2 regions of the Ruegeria sp. D1(2025) genome follow, and region 2 is predicted to be linked to the other one. Evidence: riboswitches for the same ligand, from Rfam matches in the RefSeq annotation. Region 2 holds a riboswitch; the other holds the start of a gene.

Region 1 (7,772 bases), on a different contig from region 2:
ACCGAGCACCCGATCACGCCGCCGCCTATCACGATGGTGCGGGCATGGTGGGGCAGAGTCATGCAGTAGCCCCATGGATTGTTCTTGTTTCGAGCGCGCTGAAAGCGCCGGCGGTACGATCGGTCATGGCTCTCTCCCGATCCGGCGGCGGCTCAGTCGAATGTCGAATTGCTGTCGCACATCGCGATCGACCGTATCCGGAATGTGTGAGGGGAAATGACTTGCAAGCAACTCACGCGCCTTGGCTTTCGCAACTTCACCGACTGGACGCGCGCCGTCTTCCTGCCAGTCAACCGGTGTGCGCCTGTCGCCAACATGAGGATAGAAATAGTCCGATTTCATTCGGTCGTAGGTATGAACCTCACCCAGGTAGTGACCCGGACCCCGACACACATCGGCGATCACCTGCGCTGCAATGTTGTCGGTCGTAACTTCGATCCCACGGATTGTTCGAAGCACATTGCCCAAAAGGTCGTTGTCGCTGACATAGCCTTCCAATGAAACGCCCAGAAGACTGGCATGACTGCCAGCGGCCTGCGTGACAATGTTCGATCCCGCATGTGCCGCCATGGCGACTGCCAGGCATTTCTCAGCCCCGTATTGGGAATCCAGTGTCTTGGCGTCGGTAATCCCGGCTATGGACGAAGTCGGCAAGTTGAAATGCCGCCCCATCTGCGCCGCACCGGCCATCAGGATCGCCTGTTCCCCTCCGCCACCAGACATCGACCCGGTGCGCAGGTCGGCGACCAAAGGTTTGGGTGCAAAAATCGCGCGAACCTGCGGATCGACGAGGCGGGCAAAAACCAATCCGGCGAGCGTTTCAGCCACGGCCTGTACAAGTGACCCGGCCAAGGTGGCCGGGCTTGTGGCCCCGGCCTGTCCCGCGCTGATCAATTGTACCGGAAAACCCGCAAGAATAGCGGCCTCGAGCACTTCACAAGCCTCTTCTGCGAAGCGCATGGGCGGCACAACATGACAGACCATGACAGTCAGGAACGGTCGCGCGCGAAAGGCGGCTTCGTCACCTGCGATCCTGTAACAAAGGCGGGCAATGGCCGGGACGTTTTCGGGTTCGGTAATCGAGACGGAAACATGCTTGGACGTGCCCATCAGGCAGGCATAGGCAGTGTTGAGGTCCATTGCCGCAGCAGGGTCAACGTCGCGCGCAACGACCGGACGGCTGAAATGATGGATGTTCTCCATCCTGTCGACCAGTCGGGCGGCATCATACAGGTCGGCCAGGGTTGAAGGGCGGTAGTGGCCCGTATCGATGTCGAAGACACCCGGCGCGGCGCCGCCGGTTGACATATGGACCCGCGTGCCTTCGATCCGCAGATCGTTTTCAGGAACTTGCCCGCAAAGGACGAAATTCCGCCTTGCCTGCTTGATCGACTTGCGCACAAGGGCGCGCGGAAACAACAATCGTCCGTCATCGCCCAGCGTCCCGCCCGCTGCCGTCACCTTGTCGACCATGGATGGGGTCGGCTGACTTAGTCCGAGGGTCTCAAGCAGCAGCAATGCGGCTTCCTCGGTCTGAGCGACTTCATTCGGGGACAGCGGTTTCAGGCACCCGCCAACCACACCCGGCCATACCGCAGGGCTGGCCTCGTCGCTGTTATCTTGTGTCAGACGGTCCTTGCGACCGCGCCGGCGCGTAGACATGGGCCTAATATCATGAGCTCAGCTTCATTCAAAGTCAGCCTACACAGCCATAGGGCTTGTTTACAAAAGCCGTTTTCTCAGCAATTGATGAGTAAAACTTACATTAGGGAAATTCGTGACCGCCTCTCTTCCCGCCCTTCGCGCCTTCGATGCAGCCGCCCGCCAGGGCAGTTTTCGAATTGCGGCCGAGAAATTGTCGGTCACACCCACGGCGATCAGCCATCACATTCGAGGGCTGGAAGAGCAGCTGGGCGTCAAGCTGTTTGAACGGGCCGGGCGCGAGGTCGCGTTGACCGAAGATGGCAGGCGTCTGGCGGCAGCAACGGCTCAGGCATTTGAAATTCTGGATGACGCGGTGCGCTCGGTTCGCCGCAGCTCCCGCAAAGTGGTCCGACTTGCTGCGGGGCCGATTTTCACCGCCCGCTGGCTGATGCCCCGGATCGGTGATTTTTGGGACGACCACCCCGAGATCGAGCTGGAGGTGGTTCCTTCTTATCAACCCGGCACGCTGAACCGGGCAAACATCGACATCGTGATCCGCTGGGAACGAATGGCCGAGATGCCCGAAACCGCGATCAAGCTGATCGAGCTTGCCCCCGTTGCCATAGCGTCGGAGGCATTTGTCCTGAGGCACGGTCCGGTGAATGAGCCCCAAGACCTGTTGCACTGTCCGCTGTTGCATCAAAGGAACCACTGGGGTTGGCTCGACTGGTTCCGGGCGATGAATGTCCCGGTTGATGGCCCTTTGCGTGGTCCGATCTTTGAAGATGCCAATGTTCTGCTGCGGGGTGCCGCAGAAGGGCAGGGCGCGATTGTCGGCTGGCTGCCCTTGATCGATCAGGATCTGGCCGAAGGTCGCGTCGTGCGTCTGTTTGATGAAAAAATAACACCCACTCATGGTTATTTCGTCGAGAGCACAGGACTTGGCCGATCGCGACGCGAGACCCGGGCCGCGATTGAATGGCTGCAGGTTCAAAGCCTGGGCTCGCAGGCTGATCTGCCCTGATCCCGCCAGTTGAGAAGTATCCTTCATGCCAGTGAAGCGTGAAGGGCGAATTTGGTTGAAATTGTTTCGACATCACCCTAATCACGGCCTCACCTCGGGGTGCGCGGAATGCCGCGCTGAGACGCCCATAGCGAACCCGTTGAACCTGAACCGGCTAGAACCGGCGGAGGGAAAGGTGACGGTTTCATCCATCCTTGCCCTCTCGCCGCAATGGAGGATGACATGAAACATCTGCTGATTGCTGCGGGAATTCTGAGCGCGACTTCGGCTATCGCCGCCGACAAACCTCAGCTGACCGTTTATACTTATGACAGCTTCGTCTCGGATTGGGGTCCGGGTCCGCAGGTCAAGGAAGCATTCGAAGCGGTCTGCGACTGCGAACTGAACCTTGTTGGTGTGGAAGACGGTGCCGCCCTGCTGTCGCGCATCCGTCTGGAAGGCGAAAACTCGGATGCAGACGTCGTCTTGGGTCTGGACACCAACCTGATTGCAGCAGCAAAGGAAACCGGCCTGTTTGCGCCCAGTTCGGTCAGCGCCAAATACACTTTGCCCGTAGAATGGAACGATGACGTATTTGCGCCTTACGACTGGGGGTATTTCGCGTTTGTCCATAATGCCGACGCAGCAGCACCGGCCAATTTCCGTGAGCTGGCCGACGGTGATACCAAAATCATCATTCAGGATCCGCGTTCATCCACGCCAGGGCTAGGCCTGTTGCTGTGGGTCAAAGCCGCCTATGGCGACGAAGCCCCCGAAATCTGGGCAGGACTGGCCGATAATATCGTGACCGTCACCAAGGGCTGGTCCGAGGCGTATGGACTGTTTCTTGAGGGTGAGGCTGACATGGTTCTCAGTTACACCACATCACCTGCCTATCACCTGATCGCTGAAGAAGATGCAAGCAAGGCGGCGGCGGCATTTGACGAAGGTCACTATATGCAGGTCGAAGTAGCCGGGAAACTGGCCGGAACCGATCAGCCTGAACTGGCGGACCAGTTTTTACAGTTCATGGTTTCGGATGCCTTCCAGCAGATCATCCCGACAACAAACTGGATGTATCCGGCGGTAACGCCTGCGGCGGGCCTGCCCGAAGGGTTTGATACACTGACCGTACCGGAAAAATCTTTGCTGCTGGATTCTGATCAGGCGGCAGCCGTGCGGGATGAGGCGTTGGCGGAATGGCTGGGCGCGCTCAGCCAGTAAATCCGACGCCGGGTATTGGCGCGGCGATACTGATTGCCGTGCTTATTCTTGGTACGCTCGCCGCAGTTGCCCTGCGCGCCGACTCCGCAAGTGGGTTCGGACCGGCCGATTGGTCAGCCCTTCGGTTCACACTGGTTCAGGCGGTGTTGTCCGCCATTTTCAGTGCAGGGCTTGCCGTTCCTGTCGCCCGCGCGCTGGCCCGGCGGCGTTTTCGCGGGCGGGCGGTTCTGATCGCGCTGCTGGGGGCGCCGTTCATTTTGCCGGTCATTGTCGCCATCATCGGCTTGCTGCAGGTTTTCGGCCGAGCGGGCTGGATTTCAGACGTTCTAGCGGTTTTTGGGCTACCGCCGATCCGTATCTACGGGCTGCATGGCGTGGTTCTGGCGCATGTCTTTTTCAATCTCCCCTTGGCCACGCGTCTGATCTTGCAGGGGTGGCAGGAGATCCCGTCCGAAAGGTTTCGATTGGCCGCCCAGTTGGGTTGCAACGGATGGGCCATGTTCCGGCTGATCGAAATGCCTATGCTGGCACGTATCCTGCCCGGTATTCTGGCCGTTGTTTTTGCCATTTGCCTGACCAGTTTTGCAGTTGCCCTGACTTTGGGTGGTGGACCACGCGCGACCACGATAGAACTCGCGATTTACCAGGCCTTTACCTATGATTTCAACTTGGGTCGCGCCGCGCTTCTGTCCGGAGTGCAACTGGTTCTGACCGCGGTGGCGGCCCTGGCAGCGCTCAGGTTCTCCAGGGGTGACGGGTTTGGTGCCGGGCTGGATCGTTCGATCCGACGCTGGGATGAAGGGACGCGGGTGTTTGATGCCTTCTGGATCAGCGCAGCGGCTGCCTTTCTCCTGCTGCCGTTGACCTCGGTCGTGATCTCCGGACTTTCGGGAGTGTTCGAGATGCCGGCGCAGGTGTACCGGGCGGCCTTGATATCCGTTTTGGTCGCGGCAGCCAGCACCGTCGTTCTGCTGCTTCTGGCCTTGCCGATGGCGATGACGGTTGCAACCGGGCGATACGGGATCGTCGAACTCTGCGGTGTTCTTGGATTGGCAGCGTCACCTCTGGTCGTCGGCACCGGGCTGTTCATCCTGATCCGCCCACTTGCCAACCCTACTGTTCTGGCCCTGCCTGTAACGGCTCTGGTGAATGCCGTCATGGCGTTGCCCTTTGCCCTGAGGATACTTGTTCCATCGACGCGCGAGGTTGTTGCTCAATACGGTCGTCTGGCACTGTCACTGGATATGAGCAGATGGAGTTTTGTGACACGCATTCTGCTGCCCCGCCTGCGACCGCAAATCGGATTTGCCGCGGGTCTGGCGGCGGCACTGTCCATGGGGGATTTGGGGGTCATCGCGCTATTTGCCGATGCACAAATTGCCACGCTTCCGCTTCAGATTTACCGGCTGATGGGAGCCTATCAGATGGAGGCAGCGGCCGGTGGCGCCCTGTTGCTGCTGGCGCTTTCGATGGGGGCATTCTGGCTTTTGGATCGAGGAGGGCGCTGGCATGCTGAAGCTTGATGGCTGTGCGATTTCAAATGGCGATTTCGTATTACGCGCGACCCTGCAAATCGAATCCGGATCACGGGTTGCGATCATTGGTCCTTCCGGTGCGGGAAAGTCGACCCTTTTAGAGGCGATTGCTGGGTTTCGCGATCTGGCCGCGGGGCAAATTTACTGGCGCGGCAGCGATATTACCGGATTACCGCCGGGGCAGCGCCCGCTGGCGATGCTGTTTCAGGATGGGAACCTGTTTCCTCATCTGACCGCTGGCCAGAACATCGCCCTGGGTTTGCATCCGAACGGCCGGTTGTCAGCCGATCAGCAGGCACAGGTGCATTCCGCGCTGGATCGTGTTGGTTTGCCCGATATGGCGGACCGGCGACCGGCACAATTGTCGGGCGGTCAACAAAGCCGTGTTGCCCTTGCCCGCGTGCTGGTACAACAGCGGCCTTTGCTGTTGCTGGACGAGCCGTTTGCCGCTCTGGGACCGGCGCTCAAGGCGGAAATGCTGGATCTTGTCTCTGCCCTGACGACCGAGGCCGGAACGACAATGATGATGGTCAGCCATGATCCACAGGATGCAAGACGGATCGCAAGTCATTCGGTTCTGGTGGCGGATGGGCTGGCGCACCCGGTCACCGAGACATCCACACTTTTTGATAACCCGCCGCCTGCGCTGCGAGACTATCTTGGGTGACACGTCCGCCGTCAGTTGGCCCCGGCGACCAGATTCCACAGGAACAGATCCAAGGAGCGTGAAATCTTGTTGCGGTCAAAATTATCCGAAAAACTTCGCACAAGGATTGAATCGTGACCCTTGTGAATCTCGATCGTGAGCTGCTGAAGAAACGCCAAGGCGAGTTGGTCCGAACTGTTCATCTGATCTGACAAGTGGACGAAAATGCCATAGCGCTCTTCAGAATAGACCTGAGCGTCCGCGCGGGCCTGACAATCCGGGTTTCTTTCAATGTAGGACTTCAATGCCAGCGTCACGATCTCAAGATCGCCAACCGAGTAATAGATTTGCCCGTCGCACAGCGCTTGCGCCAGTTTTTCATGGTTTGGGTAACTGCGGACAACATAGGCAGCGTCAGGATCTGTATCGGCCGCATCGGCGCTGACATATTTAGCAAGCGAACCCACATCCCACGTCAACCCAGCCACGGCATCCGGGCAATCGGTCAGGCGTTTTTTCTCATCGTCGCTGAGAACAACCTTGTCTACATCCGGATGCATTCTGACGATTTCCGAGAATGTCTCGCCGAAACCGTATTTTTCTGCAATCAGCCTAATAGAACGCGGTGCCGTGGTGCCTTCCACGATCCCTGCGACCGGGCCGATACAGGGCCAGTGACCAGCCCACTGGTCACGCGTCGTCTCCGCCCTTCCGACACCAGACAGATAGACCGGCGGGGAAACAAGCACGCCGGGATAGGACAAACGCTCTTGGGTAATGGTGGCCGGATCGCAGAGAATGTTGATTTTGCCGCTTTGTAGGTCGGTGAACCGGTCCCGCGCCTCGACAGCCTTCCATTCAACGGTGAAATCGCGGGACTTCTGCAGTTCTTCAAGAACCGTGGCGCAGATATTGACCATGTAGCCGGTGAACACCTCACCCGACGCAAGAGGCGGCGTATCGCTGGTCAAACGTCCTTCGCGATCACGCACCGCGAGATACGAAAAAGGCGGGGCGTCCGTTCGCACGCCAACGATCAGGTCCGCTTCGGCCGTGACAGAAGAGGCAGTGCCTTGCCAGGCCAAAGCCGCCAAGGCGAACGCCAAAACAGCAGGGCGTGTCATGAGCGACCATCCGATCTCTGGGGCTCGCGGATGCGGGTGCCGACAACTGACAGGATTTTCTTCATCGACCCGGTTTCAGCCAGTTCGGCGGCGATTGCGTAAAAGACCAGGAAAATGGAATAGGGAAGCGTTACCATGATTGCGATGTCCAGCAGGCCAAGGCCCGTCGCCGGGGGGACTATATTGAACAGGCTTGCGGCCAGATTTGCCACCATCAGAAGGAATGCCGATACCAACAGGGCGATACCAACCGTCACGAACCAGCGCATCCGGTCATGCTGATCCGCAACGAACAACAGGGCGCAGGCCGTCACGTAAGACAGCAAAAAGATACGCGGCAACTGTTCGATTTCATCCTTCAGAAAATTCAGGCCTGTTGTGATCATTGCGCTGCCGTCACCGTCCAGCGCGTGTCGAACGACACCATCCGCGCCGATGCAGGTTATCGCACCATAGAGAACCGTGGCCAGGAAGGCGGGCCAGAAAGCAAGCTTGGCATAATCCCAGAACGGAATCTGTATATCGTCACTGCGGGGCCAGCTGCCCTGATCCATCCTGAGATGCCGCAGCAGTATGGTAAGAAACGCCAGCAGGAT
Region 2 (7,772 bases):
CAGAACTGCCTCTTCCACGCCAGCGACAGAAAAGCCGATTTTCTTGCCCTTCAGGTCCGCCGGGGTTTTGACCGGGCCATCTTCCAACACCAGAAGGCAGTTGAGCGGGGTCGCAACAAGTGTGCCGACGCGTTTCAGGGGCAGACCCTCGTGGATCTGCAGATGCAGTTGCGGCTGGTAGGACACAGCCAGATCGGCCTGCCCCGCAGCAACCAGACGCGGCGGTGCGGACGGGTCAGCAGGCGGGATGATTTCAACTTCAAGCCCCTGTTCGGCGAAATAGCCGTTTTCCTGCGCCACGATAATGGGGCCGTGATCGGGGTTGATGAACCAGTCCAGCAAAATGGTCATCTTGTCGTCAGCCCAGGCCGGTGCAGCGGCCAGCAGCGATAAGGCTGTGATCAGTTTCTTCATATCTCGCGTTTCCTTCCTGTTCACGAGGTTGAGGCCGCGACGAGGACAATCTCGCCCGGCCAATCCGATTGAATCCGTTCGGCTGCGCGCCACGCCCGTAGACCAGTGGCGCAGCAAAGGGCCAATCTTTTTGCTTGTTTAGGCTCTAATCCGGACAATTCGACTGGCGTTAGTCGTTCTGCGCCGGGGTGTATCGGGATCTGGGCCTCATCCGTGCCGCGAAGTTCGATGATCCGGTCTTCGGCCGTGAGTTGGCTGGCAGACAGGAAACGGAAACAGCTTGCGGGTTCTGGCGCATCATCGAAACGGAAACTGTTGCTGCGCAGGGTGCGGGCATCAAAGTTCACCATCTGGCCCAGCGGCGATGGTTGCAGGCCCAGGATCACGCTCAGCGCCATTTGCGCCTGCATCGCGGCAATCACACCGACAACCGGACCCAAAACACCTGCTGAGGCGCAGCTGGCACCACTGTCGGGCGCGTCTGGAAACAGCGCCCGTAAAGACGGCGCGCCATCGCAAAAGCCGCCCACATAACCTGACAACCCGAGCACCGAGGCACTGATCAGCGGCTTTCCCTGTGCCAGACAGCTGTCCGACAGGACATAACTGGCCGCATAACTATCCGCACAATCCAGGACCACATCCGACCGCGACACCAGATTTGCCGCGTTTTCGCATGTTAGGGCCTGGCTTTGACTGGTGACTTCAAGCTTGGAGTTGAGGTCGCGACAGCGCCGCGCCGCAACTTCAGCCTTTGGCAGGCCGATATCCCGTTCCGTGAAAAGCGTTTGCCGGTGCAGGTTTGACAGATCAACGACATCGCCATCAACAACCATGATGTGACCCACCCCTGCCCCTGCCAACAGCGGCAGAACCGGCGCAGCCAGCCCTCCGGCTCCGATGACAAGTACTCGTGCAGCGGACAAGCCCGCCTGCCCTTCGGGGCCCACTTCGGGCAGGATCATCTGGCGAGCGTAACGGTTCATCGCGTGATGCCGATCCATTCGCGTACCCGCGCTTCGGGGTCGGGATTCAGCGTGATGTCGGTTACTGCCGCGACAATATCGGCCCCGGCCTCGAACACGCTCGACGCGCGCTCGACGGTCATTCCACCAATGCCGACCAATGGGATACGCCCCACCCGCGCCTTCCATTCGGTAACGCGGGGCAGACCTTGCTGCCGCCACTTCATCTTTTTCAGGATGGTCGGATAGACAGGTCCGAGCGCCACATAGTCGGGGTCCATCGACAGAACCCGCTCAAGCTCATCATCGTCATGGGTTGAAACACCAAGTTTCAGGCCTGCCCGGCGGATGGCATGCAGATCGGCATCATCCAGATCCTCCTGCCCCAGGTGGACCCAGTCGCAACCCGCCTCTATTGCCTGCTGCCAATGGTCGTTCACGACCAGTCGGGCGCCGTGGCTGCGGCACAGTTCGAGCGAGATCATAATCTGGGCGCGCACCGCATCATCCGATTGGTCCTTGATCCGCAACTGCACCAGTTTGACGCCCAGAGGCAGCATCCTGTGCAGCCAGTCGGAATGATCGAAGATCGGATAGAACCGGTCCAACGTCATGACAGAAATGCCTTTCCGATCACGGGGGTTGAGGGTTCAGCCATGTCGCGTGCCTCGATCGGGTCGGCCTTGTGGGCCAATTGACCGGCCTGAATCGCCAATGCCATTGCACGCGCCATCTCGACCGGATCACCGGCACGGGCCACCGCCGTGTTCAGAAGAACAGCATCATAGCCCAGCTCCATCGCATGCGCGGCGTGGCTTGGACGGCCGATACCGGCATCAATGACAAGCGGTACATCGGGAAACGCAGCCCGCAGCGCCCGCAGCGCATATTCGTTGTTCAGACCGCGCCCGGACCCGATGGGCGCGCCCCACGGCATCAGAATCTCGCAACCCGCCTGCAACAGGCGTTCACCGACGATCAGATCGTCCGTTGTGTAGGGAAAGACCTGAAATCCATCTTCCGTCAGGATGCGGGCGGCTTCGACCAGTTGAAACACATCCGGTTGCAGGCTGTCGGTATGACCGATCAGTTCCAGCTTGATCCAATTGGTCTGAAAAACCTCGCGCGCCATCTGGGCGGTTGTCACAGCCTCTTTCACCGTGTGGCATCCGGCGGTGTTGGGCAGGACAATGACACCCAGGTCGCGGATCATCCGCCAAAAGCTCTGCCCGGCCCCACCCGCGCCTTCACGGCGCAGGGATACCGTGGCAACACCAGCCCCGCTGAGGCGAAACGCTTGTTCCAGAATGGCCGGACTGGGATACTGCGCCGTGCCCAGCATCAGCGGGTTAGGCAGCTCTGTGCCGTAAAAGGTCTTCATCGTTAGCCCCCCTGCATCGGGGCGACAACTTCGACCCGGTCACCATCTTCGAGTTTTCGGGCCAGTCGAAGGCTTGAAGGGACGAACTGTTCATTCACAGCGGTAGCTACGCAGCCCGAGAATCCACATTCCGCCAGCAAATCTGACAGGGTTTCTGCGCGGCTTTCGCGCGCCTCGCCATTAAGCACGATCTTCATCGACCATCTCCGAATGTTTGTTTTCCAGCGCCAGATCGGCGACGCCCTGTGCCAACGCGGGCGCAAGCAAGTAGCCATGGCGATACAGGCCATTGGCATAGATCGTTTGACCCAACCGGCGGATGCGAGGCAGGTTGTCGGGAAAAGCGGGGCGAAGATCGACACCGATTTCCAGGATCTCAGCCTCACCAAAGGCCGGGTTCAGCGCATAAGCCGCACTGAGAAGCTCCAACATCGAGCGGGCGGTAATCCGGCCGCTGTCCTCGGATTCGATCATCGTTGCGCCCAGCATGTAGACCCCGTCACCCCGCGGGACGACATAAAGCGGCATGCGCGGGTGCAGCAGTCGCACGGGGCGAGAGAGCGTGACATCCGGGCAGCGGATCACCAGCATCTCGCCTTTGACGCCACGCAGATCATGCAAGATCTCGCGCGCGTGCAACCCCCGGCAATCGATCGCATTCTCCAACCGGGAAGGGGCCAGTTTACGGTGAAAGGGCACACCTCGGTCCCTGAGGTGGCTGTAGAGGTCTCGCAACGCTTGCCGGGGATCAAGATGGGCCTCTGCCCGGAAGAAGAGACAGTTACCGAAATTGCTCATGTCAGGCTCTAAATTGGAGATTTTTCCACCTCCGATTTCTGAATACCCATCCGTTCGGCGTGCAAAGCGGCGCAGATCCGGTAGGTCGCGCGAATGCGAAACAACCAGCGTTCCGCACCGATGCACCCGCGTTCTGGCGGCCCACCAGTCAATCGCTGTTTGTCCAAGCCGCAGAACCGGTTCCTCGGCATTTTCATATTCACACCAGGGGGCAAGCATGCCACCCGCCCACCAGGAACAGCCATGTGGGCCTGGCGCACCTGCCGGGTCGAATATCTGCACGTCAGCGCCGCGCGATACCAGCTCGGTTGCAACAGTCAGACCGGCTACTCCGGCACCTATGACCGACCAGACGGTCATGCGGGCCAAAGCTGATGAAAATGATGAACCGGCCCATGCCCGCGACCAATGTCCAGATCATCGGACCGGGCTATCGCGCCTTGCAGATAGCTGTGCGCATCTGCAACGGCCGTCATCAGCGTTTTTCCCAGCGCCAGCCCGGCAGCAATTGACGCGGACAGTGTGCAGCCAGTACCATGCGTATTTCTGGTTTTCCGGCGCAGCGCCTTGAACTCTGCCACCAAGCCCGAAGCGTCGATCAAGAGATCACGGCAAATGTCGCCGGATCCATGCCCGCCCTTCATCAGAACGGAACCTGCGCCCATGTCACACAAGGCAAGCCCCTGTTTTACCATCTGATCCGGCGTCTCCGCAGCCGGGCAATCCAGAAGGCGTCCGGCCTCAGGCAAGTTCGGCGTCAATAGCGTGGCTATGGGCACGAGCACCGCCCGCAATGTCTCAACCGCGTCTTCTGTCAACAAGGCATCACCGGATTTGGCGATCATCACAGGGTCCAGTACGATGGGACCACGAAACGCTGCAAGGCTGTCTGCAACACATCGGATGATGTCCGGCGTCGCCAACATGCCAATCTTGACGGCGCCCACGCTCAGATCAGACAGAACGGCATCGATCTGTGCGGCGACAGTATTCAATGGGATCCCGTGAACGGCGGTAACGGCCCGTGTGTTTTGCGCGGTCACGGCGGTGATCACGCTGGCACCATAAACCCCTAAGGCAGACATTGCCTTGATGTCAGCCTGAATTCCGGCCCCACCGCCGCTGTCCGAGCCTGCAATTGTGAGCGCAATAGGCGTCATATCGTTGCTCCATCAAAATTGGGCAACGCGCGCATGGAAAACGTCTGACATTCTGAGACCGTTCCCTACGCCGGTATTGCCCGGATCAGGTTCGATGGGTTAGCGCATTCACGCCTCTCAGCCCTTCGATAAGGGCACCCCAACGGTTGACCGGACAATCACAGGCACATCGGAAAAACACAAGACTGAATTTGATCTGTATTATGGCCACCCTGATCCCTTGGGTAAGGCCAATGGTATTTGCGAGGCTCTGCCTCGCGCTCCGGGATATTTGGGGCCAGATGAACAAGGGATCTTTCCTTCATCTGGCCAAAAATATCCCGGGGGAGGCGCCCAAAGGGCGGCGGGGGCAGCGCCCCCTGCAACAAAAAAGCCGCCCGAAACCGGGCGGCTTTGGTCGGGAAAGCGGTTCCCTTAGCTTTTCATCCCATCCCAGAAGGACTTGACCGACGAGAAAAAGCTTTTTGATTCCGGGTGGTTGTCCTCTCCCAGATCGTCAAACTCACGCAGCAGTTCTTTCTGGCGACTGGTCAGGTTGACCGGTGTTTCCACAGCCAGTTCGATGAACATGTCACCCACGCCACCGCCACGCAGGGCGGGCATTCCCTTGCCACGCAAACGCATCTGGCGGCCCGACTGGCTACCTGCCGGAATCTGAACCCGGCCACGACCGCCATCGATGGTGGGCACTTCGATCGAACCACCAAGAGCGGCCTTGGCCATACTGACCGGCACGCGGCAATAGAGGTTTATGCTGTCACGCTCAAACAGCTTGTGATCGGACACTTCGACAAAGATGTACAGATCGCCCGGGGGGCCACCACGCATTCCGGCCTCACCCTCACCCGCCAGACGGATACGGGTGCCGGTTTCGACACCGGCGGGGATGTTGACGGACAGTGCCCGTTCTTTTTCCACGCGCCCCGCGCCGCCGCAGGATTTGCACGGATTCTTGATGATCTGACCCAATCCCGAGCAGGTCGGACAGGTGCGTTCAACGGTGAAAAAGCCCTGTTGCGCGCGGACCTTACCCATACCCGAACAGGTCGGGCAGGTGGTCGGTTCAACGCCGCTTTCAGCGCCCGATCCATCACAGGCCGAACAGGCCACGGCAGCGGGCACGTTGATGGTTTTTTGCAGGCCCGCAAACGCCTCTTCCAGCGAGACGCGCAGGTTGTAACGCAGGTCGGAACCGCGTGCGGCACGACGGCCACCGCCACCGCGCTGGCCACCCATGAAATCGCCGAACAGGTCGTCGAACACGTCCGAAAACGCGCTGGAGAAATCGCCCTGACCGAAGCCGCCGCCGGGTCGGCCGCCGCCACCCATGCCGTTTTCAAACGCGGCATGGCCAAAGCGGTCATAGGCGGCCTTGCGTTCTGCGTCTTTCAGAACGTCATAGGCTTCGTTCGCTTCCTTGAACTGCGCCTCGGCTTCCGGGTTGTCCTTGTTGCGGTCGGGATGCAACTCTTTGGCTTTCCTGCGAAAACCTTTCTTGATCTCGTCCGCCGATGCACCCTTGGACACGCCGAGTACATCGTAATAATCGCGTTTTGACATCAGTGTTTCCTTCTGCCTCAACGTAAACGGGCCGGCCCGGTATCCGGACCGGCCCGAATTGGCCCGGTTACCCGTTAGTTACGCTTGTCGTCGTCCAGATCTTCGAACTCGGCGTCGACAATATCGTCATCACCCGGAGCGGCGTCCGCAGCTGCCGGTTCATCCTCGGCCTCTTCGGACTGCGCCTTGTAGATGGCCTCGCCCAGTTTCATGGCCGCTTCGGTAACGTTCTGGATGCCCGACTTGATCTTGTCGGCGTTTTCGGTTTCCAGCTCGTCCTTCAGCGCGGCAATCGCCAGCTCGATGGCTTCGATGGTGGTCGGGTCGACCTTGTCGGCATGCTCTTCCATCGACTTCTCGGTCGAGTGGATGAGGCTTTCCGCCTGGTTCTTGGCGTCGACCAGCTCGCGGCGTTCCTTGTCGGCTTCCGCGTTCTCTTCCGCGTCCTTGACCATCTTTTCGATGTCCTCGTCGGACAGACCGCCCGAGGCCTGGATGGTGATCTTCTGCTCTTTGCCTGTGCCTTTGTCCTTGGCCGAAACCGAGACAATGCCGTTGGCGTCGATGTCGAAGGTCACCTCGATCTGCGGCATGCCGCGCGGTGCGGGCGGGATGTCTTCGAGGTTGAACTGACCCAGGATCTTGTTGTCCGAAGCCATCTCACGCTCACCCTGGAACACGCGGATGGTTACGGCGTTCTGGTTGTCTTCGGCGGTCGAGAAAACCTGGGACTTCTTGGTCGGGATCGTGGTGTTGCGGTCGATCAGACGGGTGAACACGCCACCCAGGGTTTCGATGCCCAGCGACAGCGGGGTCACGTCCAGCAGAACCACGTCTTTGACGTCGCCCTGCAGAACACCGGCCTGAATGGCGGCACCCATGGCAACAACTTCGTCCGGGTTCACACCTTTGTGCGGCTCTTTACCGAAGAATTTGGTGACCTCTTCGATCACTTTCGGCATCCGGGTCATACCACCGACCAGAACAACCTCGTCCACGTCAGCAGCCGACAGACCGGCGTCTTTCAGAGCGGCGGCGCAGGGCTTCATCGACTTCTTAATCAGGTCGCCAACCAGCGATTCCAGCTTGGCGCGGGTCAGTTTCATGACCATGTGCAGCGGCTGGCCGTTCGAACCCATCGAGATGAACGGCTGGTTGATCTCGGTCTGCGAGGTCGAGGACAGCTCGATCTTGGCTTTTTCAGCAGCTTCTTTCAGACGCTGCAGCGCCATCTTGTCGGCAGACAGGTCGACGCCGTGTTCCTTTTTGAACTCGTCCGCCAGGTAGTTGACGATGCGCATGTCAAAGTCTTCACCACCCAGGAAGGTGTCACCGTTGGTCGATTTGACCTCGAACAGGCCGTCGTCGATTTCCAGGATGGTCACGTCGAAAGTACCGCCGCCAAGGTCATAGACTGCGATGGTTTGAGTGTCTTTCTTGTCCAGACCGTAGGCCAGCGCGGCAGCTGTCGGTTCGTTGATGATCCGCAGCACT

Evidence for each region. Region 2 has a riboswitch for thiamine pyrophosphate ahead of thiD (bifunctional hydroxymethylpyrimidine kinase/phosphomethylpyrimidine kinase). Riboswitches for the same ligand answer to the same signal wherever they lie in the genome.
Region 1: linked by a shared signal. The riboswitch ahead of thiB (thiamine ABC transporter substrate binding subunit) and the one ahead of thiD (bifunctional hydroxymethylpyrimidine kinase/phosphomethylpyrimidine kinase) in region 2 are both predicted to bind thiamine pyrophosphate.

The regions. Positions count from the first base shown of each region.
Region 1 is NZ_JBQFPO010000015.1:44,163-51,934, forward strand. Features, by position in the region: gene ACR1XU_RS21345 (GcvT family protein) at 1-62, opposite strand, end outside; gene ACR1XU_RS21350 (trimethylamine methyltransferase family protein) at 124-1,662, opposite strand; gene ACR1XU_RS21355 (LysR family transcriptional regulator) at 1,778-2,668, shown strand; TPP riboswitch at 2,754-2,858, shown strand; gene thiB (thiamine ABC transporter substrate binding subunit) at 2,891-3,871, shown strand; gene ACR1XU_RS21365 (ABC transporter permease family protein) at 3,847-5,394, shown strand; gene ACR1XU_RS21370 (thiamine ABC transporter ATP-binding protein) at 5,381-6,073, shown strand; gene ACR1XU_RS21375 (transporter substrate-binding domain-containing protein) at 6,085-7,176, opposite strand; gene ACR1XU_RS21380 (hypothetical protein) at 7,173-7,772, opposite strand, start outside.
Region 2 is NZ_JBQFPO010000003.1:240,581-248,352, reverse strand. Features, by position in the region: gene ACR1XU_RS10630 (ABC transporter substrate-binding protein) at 1-414, opposite strand, end outside; gene ACR1XU_RS10625 (HesA/MoeB/ThiF family protein) at 435-1,400, opposite strand; gene ACR1XU_RS10620 (thiamine phosphate synthase) at 1,397-1,993, opposite strand; gene ACR1XU_RS10615 (thiazole synthase) at 1,990-2,760, opposite strand; gene thiS (sulfur carrier protein ThiS) at 2,763-2,957, opposite strand; gene ACR1XU_RS10605 (FAD-dependent oxidoreductase) at 2,941-3,918, opposite strand; gene thiD (bifunctional hydroxymethylpyrimidine kinase/phosphomethylpyrimidine kinase) at 3,915-4,718, opposite strand; TPP riboswitch at 4,764-4,870, opposite strand; gene dnaJ (molecular chaperone DnaJ) at 5,133-6,278, opposite strand; gene dnaK (molecular chaperone DnaK) at 6,353-7,772, opposite strand, start outside.